DNA from 3 places in the Streptomyces sp. NBC_00490 genome. Region 1 is predicted to be linked to each of the others. Evidence: riboswitches for the same ligand, from Rfam matches in the RefSeq annotation. Region 1 holds a riboswitch; each other region holds the start of a gene.
The links. Region 1 has a riboswitch for S-adenosylmethionine ahead of OG381_RS05655 (ABC transporter substrate-binding protein). Riboswitches for the same ligand answer to the same signal wherever they lie in the genome.
Positions count from the first base shown of each region.

Region 1 (3,267 bases):
GACACCCCGAGCGGGGGCAGCGACAGCAACAACTGCCGCAGCCACCGCCGCGAGGTGTACGTCGCCACCACCGCGAGACCGCCACCGAGCAGCACCGCCAACAGCAGTGCGGCAGCGGTCAGTTGCAGTGTCTGCGGCAGCGCGTCGGCCAGCGTGGCGGTCACCGGGCGGCCCGTGGAGACCGCGTCGCCGAAGTCCCCGCGCACCGCCCGGCCCAGATAGTCGGCGTACTGCACCAGCACCGGCTTGTCGAAGCCGTACTCGTGCCGCAGCGCGGCCAGCCGGGCCGGGTCGACGTCCCCCGAGTCCATCCCGGCACCGGCCATCGCGGTGACCGGGTCACCGGGCAGGAAGTCCAGCACCAGGAACGCCACCGTGTAGGCCGCCCACAGCACCCCGACCGCCTGCGCGACCCGCTTGATCACATAGCGGCGCACGCGCTAGCCGATCCAGGTGTCGTGCAGCTGGATGCGGCTGCCCGAGTCGAAGGCGAGGCCGTGCACCTTCTGCGACACGCCCAGCTGGGTCTGGAGCTCCACGACCGGCACGTTGTACGCGTTCCGCACGATCAGCTTCTGCGCGTCGTCCACCAGCTGCCTGCGCTTGGCAGTGTCCGTCGTCGCGGCCTGTCCGGACAGCGCCGTGTCCAGCGAACTTGCGGGCAGCCGGTAGAAGTTGGCCAGCCGCGTGGAGAAGGAGCTGCGCAGGATGTCCGGGTCCGAGCGGGTCACGTTGCCCCACACCAGGTCGAAGTCGCCGCCCTGGAGCGTGGTGGCAAACTGGCTGACCTGGCCCTGCTTGAGCGTCACGTCGATCCCGACGTCCTTCAGCTGCTGCTGGACCAGCTCCAGTGCGGGCTGGTTGGTGCCCGCGTTGGGGAACCAATTGATGGCCAGGCTCAGCTTCTTGCCGTCCTTGACGCGGACGCCGTCACCGCCGGCCTTCCAACCGGCCTGGTCCAGCAGGGCCTTGGCCTTGGCCGCATCGAAGGCGAGGTCCGAGGAGAGGTCGGTGTAGTCGGGCGTGGTGTGCGCCAGGACGCTGGTCGCCGGCTTCGTACCGGTCGGGAAGACCGTGTCGGCGATCTGCTTGCGGTCGACGGCGGCGAGGATCGCCTGGCGCACCTTGGCGTCCTTGAGGACGGGCCGCGAGTTGTTGATGCCCAGCCCGAACACCACGCCGGGGTTGGCCCTGCGCAGGAGGGTGACCTGGCCGCCCTTGAGGGCCGCCTCGTTGGCCTTGCCGACGCTGCTGATCGCGTCCACCTGGCCGGACTGGAGGCTTCCGGCCCGCACCCCCGCCTCGGGCACCACCTTGAACACCAGCTTGTCCAGGTAGGCCTCGCCCTTCTTGGACCACAGCGAGGAGCCCCAGGCGTACCCGGTGCGCTTGGCCAGGGTGATCGACTGGTTCTGCACGTACTGCTTCAGCACGAACGGCCCCGATCCGACGACACCGTCGCTGCACTTCCGCTGCGGCGTCTTCTTCACGCTCGCCGACGACTCGATGCCCAGCGAGTGGGTCGAAGTCGCCTGGAGGAACTGCGCGTTGGGCTCCTTGAAGGTCACCCTGACGGTGAGCGGGTCCACCGCGGCGGTGCTCTTGACGCTGCTCAGATAGCCCTGGGCGAGGACGCCCAACGCACCGAGCTTCGGGACCGCGTCGAAGTTGTCCTTGACGACCTGCGCGGTCAGCTCGGAGCCGTCGCTGAAGGTGACACCCGAGCGCAGGTGGAACGTGAACTCCGTCGCGTCGGCGTTGATGTCCCAGCTCTTGGCGAGCCATGGCACGATCTTGCCGGTCTCAGGGTCCTGGTCGGTGAGGGAGTCCACGGTCTGACGTACCGAGTAGATGCTTTCGTTGCTGCCGACCTGCTGGGGGTCCACGCAGCCGGCGTCGGAACCCACCGCGAAGGTCAAGGTGCCGCCGGACTGGGGTCGGTTGCTTCCGCTGCCCGGGCCGGTGCTGCCCGAGCCGCAGGCGGTGAGCAGAACACTGGTGGTCAGGAGGGCGGCGAGGGGCGCCCATCGGGAGGTTCTGAAATCCGGAAGTGCTGTCACGGAGGGGTCTCTCCTACTCGTGTCACCAGGCAAGGGGGTGCCGTACCAGGCACGGCCGTGCATGGGTGTGCGGCCCCGGCCGGCGTGACGCCGGTGGCGGGGGAGCGCTGTGCAGACGGGGACAGGCGGGCGACACCGGGAGAGCCGGTGGCCGGGAAGAGCGCGGGGAAGGTGGGCCGGCGGCGGAGGTCAGCCGACCGCGGACGGGCTCGTCAGGCCTGACAGAGGCAGCTGGTCGAGCGCTTCAGATCGATATGGCGTCGACGCGCGAGGCGGGAGAACACCGTGGCGAGAGCGAACGAGGCGCTGAGTTCACCACCGTGCCGCATACCGGTCCTCCCCGTCTCCGGCCCCAAAGACGGGGCCACGCGCTTGCGGGAATCCTCGGTGATCCCGCCGGGCTTTCACCTGGAGCACCCCACCGCGCGGGAGGGTTGCCGGTCAGCAAGCCAGGGCTGGACGCTGACACTCAATGCCGATCGTGATCGTACGGAGCGGTCTTGTCGTACGTCAATGCCACCATCGGGCGCCCTGTTCGAGAAGGCGTCACCCTGAGCGTGGTCATCTTGCCCAATCAGTCCATGAGCGCCCGCACTTGGCGGTGGCCGGCCTCTCCGCGAGACCAGATGTGCGTCAGACGGCGCGGGTTCACGCGGTCCCAGGTGTCGTGGTCCATGACAGCGACGGCGTCCGACAGCCGCCACCGCGAGGAACTCCATGAGGCCTCGGGGACTTCCACCAGACCGTCGAGGAGCGCGACGGCCGCTGCCGCGAGCGTGCCCACGGGCCATGGCTGCCATGTCGCGACGGTGTCGGTGAGGGCATGGGATTCGATCAGATGCAGGAGGGACGGTGCGACGGGGAGGTAGGGACCGCTGCCGTCGACGTCGGTGCCCACACTGCCGTCGGTGTGGATCAGGTCCCGGCACGGCTTCGACACCCGCTCGCCGGTCCATTCGAAGTACCAGCCGCCTCTTCCGGGGTCCTGCCATGCTCGCGTCTTCATGCCGAGGTGGTCGTACTCCCACCTGCGGACGGACTCGTACCGCTCCCCGGCCACCATCCGGCTACGGCGTACCTCGTACCGAAGGCCCGCGAACTTCTGCTCGAAACCCTCGCATCGGATGAGGAGATCCAGCGGGGCGGGCACGAGCTTCCCCGCATGATCGTGCACGTGCCAGAACTCCATCGGCACCCCGAACCGGGC
Region 1 is NZ_CP107869.1:1,267,998-1,271,264, reverse strand. Features, by position in the region: gene OG381_RS05660 (ABC transporter permease) at 1-437, opposite strand, end outside; gene OG381_RS05655 (ABC transporter substrate-binding protein) at 441-2,060, opposite strand; SAM riboswitch class IV at 2,424-2,537, opposite strand; gene OG381_RS05650 (hypothetical protein) at 2,635-3,267, opposite strand, start outside.

Region 2 (3,267 bases), 2.1 Mb from region 1:
GTACTCGGACCGCACGACCTTCACCGCGAGCCGCAGTCCCGCCCGTGACTCGGCGAGATAGACCTCGCCCATGCCGCCCGAGCCGAGCCGGCCCCGTACCTCGTACGGGCCGATCCTGCGTGGGTCCGTCGCGCGCAGCACCTGCACTTCCCGCTCCCCCGTCTGCGTGAACCTGTCGAGGAGGCAGGGTATAGCAGGCCCGTCAGCAGGTCAGACCGCCGGGACGCAACGGCCGTCCTCCGTGCGGTACTTCCACTTCGCACCGTCCTGGACGAGCTCCTTGACGGCGGTCACGAAGCGCTCGACGTGCTCGTCCGGCGTGCCCGCGCCGAAGCTCACCCGGATCGCGTTGAGGGACTTCTCGCCGGGCGCGGCCTCCGGGGCTCCGCACTCGCCCTGGGTCTGGGGGTCGCTGCCGAGAAGGGTGCGGACGAGGGGGTGGGCGCAGAAGAGGCCGTCGCGGACGCCGATGCCGTACTCGGCGGAGAGGGCGGCGGCGAAGTGGGAGCTGTTCCAGCCCTCGACGACGAAGGAGATCACGCCGACGCGCGGGGCGTCGTCCCCGAAGAGGGACAGGATCCGGACCTCGGGGACCTCGGCGAGGCCGGTCCTCACCTTCTCGATCAGGTGCCGCTCACGGGCGACCAGGGTGTCGAAACCGGCCTCGGTGAGCGCCTTGCAGGCCGACGCGATGGAGTAGGCGCCGATCACGTTCGGGGACCCGGCCTCGTGGCGGGCCGCGGTCTCGTGCCACTCGACGTCCACGCCGCCGTCCGTACGGCGGGTGACCTTGCGGCTGGCGCCGCCGCCGGCGAGGTAGGGGTCGGCCGCCTGGAGCCAGTCGGCGCGGCCCGCGAGGACACCGGAGCCGAAGGGCGCGTACAGCTTGTGGCCGGAGAAGGCGATCCAGTCGACGTCCAGGTCCCGCACCGAGACCGGGTGGTGGGGGGCGAGCTGGGCGGCGTCCAGGACGATCCGGGCGCCGTGCGCGTGGGCGGCGGCGGCCAGCTCACGCACCGGCCACAGCTCGCCGGTGACGTTGGAGGCGCCGGTCACGCAGACCAGGGCCGGACCGAACGGGTCGCGGGCCGCCAGCGCCTTCTCCAGGGTCTCGACGGCCTGGGCCGGGGTGCGCGGGGCGTCGAGGTAGGTGACGCGGGCGTCCTGCCAGGGCAGCAGGCTCGCGTGGTGCTCGGTCTCGAAGACGAAGACCTGGCAGTCGGCGGGGAGGGCGGCGGCGAGGAGGTTCAGGGAGTCGGTGGTCGAGCGGGTGAAGACCAGCTGGTCGTCGGCGCGGCAGTCCAGGAACTCGCTGATGGTGTTCCGGGCGTTCTCGAAGAGGTCCGTCGACAGCTGGGAGAGGTACCCGGCGCCGCGGTGGACGCTGCCGTAGTACGGGGCGTAGGCCGCCACGTCGTCCCACACGCGCTGCAGGGCGGGGGCGCTGGCCGCGTAGTCGAGGGCCGCGTAGGTGACCTCGCCACCGGTGACGAGCGGGACGGTGACATCGCTTCCCAGAACGGGCAGCGGGGCACAAATGGTCTGGGCGGCGGCAGCGGTGGAGACAGACATGGGGAACTCCCGTGAGAGAGCATGCCGGAGAAGGACATGCGGAGGTGAGGAAAAGGGTGCGCGGAGGCGGGGCTCGGCAGCCCTATCGCATTCGCTTGCTCACGGAAGACTCCCTCGAACGACCAGGACCCCTGGATTTCGAGAGGGGCCCGCGCTTGCCGTAGACCTCGCTGCCTACGGCCTGGTCTTCACCCGGGGCACCCCGCCACGGACGGAGGGTTGCCGGACAGTCGGCCGGGGCCTCATGACTGTCACTCATGACCTGGTCAAAGAACGTACGCGATGTGATCGTCGTCCCGCAACCCGTGTCCGGATCGCGGGACGACAACCGGTGGACGTCAGGCGTTGCTGGCCGCCGCCCAGCGCTCCAGCGTCCGCTTGGCCGCGCCGGAGTCGATCGACTCGGCCGCCTTCACCATGCCGGCCCGGATCTGGTCCACGAGCGGTGCCTCCGTCGGCGCGAACGCCACCAGCGCCGCGGCCGAGTTGAGCAGGACCGCGTCCCGCACCGCTCCGGTCTCGCCGTCCAGCAGACGTCGGGCGACCTCGGCGTTGAACGAGGCGTCCGCGCCCCGCAGCGCCTCCACCGGCACCAGTTCGAGTCCGACGTCCCGCGGGTCGAAGGCCTCCTCGCGCACCTTGCCGTCGCGGACGACCCACACCCGTGACGTGGCCGTGGTCGTCAGTTCGTCGAGACCGTCGTCACCGCGGAAGACCAGCGCGGAGGAGCCTCGCTCGGCGAGCACTCCGGCCATGAGCCCCGCCATCCGGGTGTCGAAGCAGCCGACCGCCGAGGCGGTGACCCTCGCGGGGTTGGTCAGCGGGCCGAGCAGGTTGAACGAGGTCGGGATCCCGAGGTCCCGGCGGACCCCGCCGACGAACCGCATCGACGGGTGGAACCTGGCCGCGAAACAGAAGGTGATGCCGGCTTCTTCCACCACCTGGGCCACCCGCGCGGGCGACAGGTCCAGGTTGATGCCGAGCTTCTCCAGGACGTCGGAGGAACCGCTCGCCGAGGACGAGGCCCGGTTGCCGTGCTTGACGACCTTCGCCCCGGTGCCCGCGATCACGATGGCGGACATCGTCGAGATGTTGACCGTCTTCGCCCGGTCGCCGCCGGTGCCGACGATGTCGACGGCGGGCCCGGGGATGTCCAGCGGCTGCGCGTGCGCGTACATCGCCTCGACGAGACCGGTGATCTCCTCGACCGTCTCCCCCTTGGCCCGCAGCGCCACCATGAAGCCCGCGATCTGGGCGTCCGTGGCCTCGCCGCTCATGAAGCGGTCCATGGCCCACGCCGTGTCGCCCGAGCTCAGGTCCTGCCCGGCGAGCAGGGCGCTCAGTACCTCGGGCCAGGAACGGCCCGCCGCGGTGTCGCCTCCAGCGGGGGTCACAGCGCTCATAAGGCCGCTCCAGGATGTCGTAGAAGAGTGTGGGCCCACCCTATCCAGCCGCAGGGGACGGCGAAGGGCCCCGTCCGGTGTTCGGACGGGGCCCTTCGGCGCGCGTGGCGAGCGCAGCGATCAGTGGTGGCCGTGGCCGCTCGTGATCTCCTTGTACTCCTCGGCGGTGGGCTTGGGGATCTGGGACTCCTCGCCGAAGTAGGCCTTGCTCAGCTTGACCCGCAGCTTCTCGGAGCCCTTCACCTTGCGCTCGACGCCGTTGTCGTCGACCGTCGGGCCGATCTCGGCCGGC
Region 2 is NZ_CP107869.1:3,361,202-3,364,468, forward strand. Features, by position in the region: gene OG381_RS15165 (serine/threonine-protein kinase) at 1-147, opposite strand, end outside; gene OG381_RS15170 (aminotransferase class V-fold PLP-dependent enzyme) at 211-1,572, opposite strand; SAM riboswitch class IV at 1,719-1,835, opposite strand; gene trpD (anthranilate phosphoribosyltransferase) at 1,911-2,975, opposite strand; gene qcrB (cytochrome bc1 complex cytochrome b subunit) at 3,096-3,267, opposite strand, start outside.
Region 2: linked by a shared signal. The riboswitch ahead of OG381_RS15170 (aminotransferase class V-fold PLP-dependent enzyme) and the one ahead of OG381_RS05655 (ABC transporter substrate-binding protein) in region 1 are both predicted to bind S-adenosylmethionine.

Region 3 (3,267 bases), 3.7 Mb from region 1:
TTGACGAAACGGCGCAGCTTGCCCTGGTCGTCCAGGACGCGGGCCGCGATACCGGTGTGGTTCTTCTCGAGGTCGGCGATGACCTCGGCGAGGGTCGCGCCCTCGGCGGCGACCTCGGCCTGTCCGCCGGTGTAGGTGCGCAGGATGGTGGGGATGCGGACGTTGACGCTCACGGTTGAACCTCCGGTCGGGGTTGCGGGGGCCTAGAGGAGGCCGGCCTCGCGGAACGAGTCGAGATTGGGGCGGATGGTCGCGGTGAGCCCCGTACCCGCCACCGCATCCAGGGTCTTCAGTCCGTCGCCCGTGTTCAGCACAACGGTGGTCAGTGCCGGGTCCAGCAGGCCGTTCTCGATCAGCTTCTTGGTGACACCGACCGTCACACCGCCCGCGGTCTCCGCGAAGATGCCCTCGGTCCGCGCCAGCAGCTTGATCGCGTCCACGACCTGCTCGTCGTTGACGTCCTCCACCGCACCGCCGGTACGGCGCGCGATGTCCAGGACGTACGGCCCGTCCGCCGGGTTGCCGATGGCGAGGGACTTGGCGATGGTGTTCGGCTTCTGCGGCCGCACCACGTCGTGGCCCGCCTTGTAGGCGACGGAGACCGGCGAGCAGCCCTCGGCCTGGGCACCGAAGATCCGGTACGGCCTGTCCTCGACGAGCCCGAGCTTGATCAGCTCCTGGAGCCCCTTGTCGATCTTCGTGAGCTGCGAGCCGGAGGCGATCGGCACGACCAGCTGGTCGGGGAGCCGCCAGCCGAGCTGCTCGCAGATCTCGTACGCCAAAGTCTTGGAGCCCTCGGCGTAGTAGGGCCGCAGGTTGACGTTGACGAAGCCCCAGCCCTCGCCGGCCGGGTCGCCGATCAGCTCGGAGCAGAAGCGGTTCACGTCGTCGTAGTTGCCCTCGATGCCGACGAGCTCGCCGCCGTAGATCGCGGCCATGACGATCTTGCCCTGCTCCAGGTCGTGCGGGATGAACACGCAGGACCGGAAGCCGGCCCGGGCGGCGGCGGCGCCGACGGCACCGGCCAGGTTGCCCGTGGAGGAGCAGGAGAGGGTGGTGAAGCCGAAGGCGCGCGCGGCCTCCAGGGCCTGGGCGACGACGCGGTCCTTGAAGGAGTGCGTCGGGTTGCCGGAGTCGTCCTTCACATACAGACCGCCGGTGACACCGAGTTCGCGGGCCAGGTTGTCGGCCTTGACGAGCTGGGTCCAGCCCGGGTTGATGTTGGGCTTGTCGGCCACGTCCGCGGGGACGGGCAGCAAGGGCGCGTAGCGCCAGATGTTCGCGGGTCCCGCCTCGATCTGCTTGCGGAGTTCCTCGGTGTCGTAGGCCGAGAAGTCATAGGCGATCTCGAGCGGGCCGAAACACTCCTCGCACGCGAAGACCGGGCCGAGGGGGACGCGGTGACCGCACTCGCGGCAGCTGAGCGCCGCGGCCGGGCCGAGGTCTACGGTGGTTTCGGTGGTGCTTGCAACAGTCTGCGCAGCCATGAGAGGCGAGGCCCTTTCCTCATCTTCCTCACGACGCATCTCGCCGTGAGACGGATTTGGCACCTTCCCGAGTCGGGAGCCTCACGCGCGTGAGAAACCGACTGGAGGGTTGCCGGGGCTTCATCGGGCCGTATCCCTCTGCCCCTCTGGATGAGCGGTATGAAGTTGTGTGAACGGCGGGCCACCCTCGACATGCGATGGTCATCCGCGTTGTTCAAGACTGTAACCGACGACCAGGACAGTTGAGATAGTCGTCCGGTCCGCGAGATGGATCACATGCTGATACGCATACTCGCCGAGAGAACGCAGAGGAGCCGCGCACTGTGCTGAACGAAGTCGAGCGCTGGCTGACCACCCGGTCCTGGTCCCTGACCGATCGCCCGCTCCACCAGCTCCTGGCCGCCAAGCAACGCACGAACCAGTCGGTCAGCGTCGTACTGCCCGCACTCAACGAGGAGGAGACGGTCGGTGACATCGTCTCCGTGATCCGTCACGACCTCATGCAGCAGGTCCCCCTCGTCGACGAGATAGTCGTCGTCGACTCGGGCTCCACCGACCGTACATCGCAGGTCGCCGCCGCGGCCGGGGCGACCGTCGTCCACCGCGACGACATCCTGCCCCGTCTCCCGGCCGTGCCCGGCAAGGGCGAGGTGCTGTGGCGCTCGCTGCTGGTGACCCGCGGTGACATCGTCTGCTTCATCGACGCCGACCTGAAGGAGTTCTCCTCCGACTTCGTCTCCGGGATCGTGGGCCCGCTGCTCACCGACCCCGCCGTCGACCTCGTCAAGGGCATGTACGACCGTCCCCTGGGCGGCGCGGCGGGCCAGGGCGGCCGGGTGACCGAGCTGATGGCGCGCCCGCTGCTGAACATGCACTGGCCCCAGCTGGCCGGCTTCGTCCAGCCGCTGGGCGGCGAGTACGCGGCCCGCCGCTCCCTGCTGGAACAGCTGCCGTTCCCGGTGGGCTACGGCGTCGAGCTCGGCATGCTGGTCGACGCGCTGCATCTGGTGGGCCTGGACGCGCTGGCCCAGGTCGACGTGGGCGTGCGCAAACACCGCCACCAGGACGGACAGGCCCTGGGCCGGATGTCCGCCGCGATCTACCGCACTGCCCAGCTGCGGCTGGCGCGCGGCCACCTCATCCGCCCCTCCCTCACCCAGTTCGAGCGGGGCGCGGACGGCTTCGAGCCGCGGACGTACTCCGTGGACACGGAGGAGCGCCCGCCGATGGTGGAGATCGTGGAGTACGCGTCCCGGAAGGTCGCCTGAGGGCGGCCGTATTACGGCGCCCACAAGCCCGTATACAGCGAACCGCACGTTTGAGCGTTTCCGGGTCGGGCTAAGTTGAGGCGTATGGCTTCCACGCAGTCCGACCAGGGTGCCCGGGTGCTCGTCGCGTCCAACCGCGGCCCGGTCTCGTACGAGGTGCAGGAGAACGGCTCGCTGTCCGCGAAGCGCGGTGGCGGCGGGCTGGTCTCCGGCCTCTCCGCGATCGGGTCGGACGCGGACTCGCTGTGGGTGTGCTCGGCACTCTCCGACGGCGACCGCGAGGCCGTGCGGCGCGGGGAGGGAGAGCAAGGCGTCCGGATGCTCGACATCCCGGCGGACGTGCACGCGGACGCGTACAACGGCATCGCGAACTCGGCCCTGTGGTTCGTCCACCACATGCTGTACCAGACCCCGCTGGAGCCGGTCTTCGACGCGGAGTTCCGGCGCCAGTGGGCGTCGTACGAGACGTACAACCGCGCCTTCGCCGAAGCACTGGCCGAGGAGGCGGGGCA
Region 3 is NZ_CP107869.1:4,926,850-4,930,116, forward strand. Features, by position in the region: gene OG381_RS22160 (MoaD/ThiS family protein) at 1-173, opposite strand, end outside; gene thrC (threonine synthase) at 204-1,487, opposite strand; SAM riboswitch class I at 1,504-1,644, opposite strand; gene OG381_RS22170 (glucosyl-3-phosphoglycerate synthase) at 1,811-2,755, shown strand; gene OG381_RS22175 (alpha,alpha-trehalose-phosphate synthase (UDP-forming)) at 2,840-3,267, shown strand, end outside.
Region 3: linked by a shared signal. The riboswitch ahead of thrC (threonine synthase) and the one ahead of OG381_RS05655 (ABC transporter substrate-binding protein) in region 1 are both predicted to bind S-adenosylmethionine.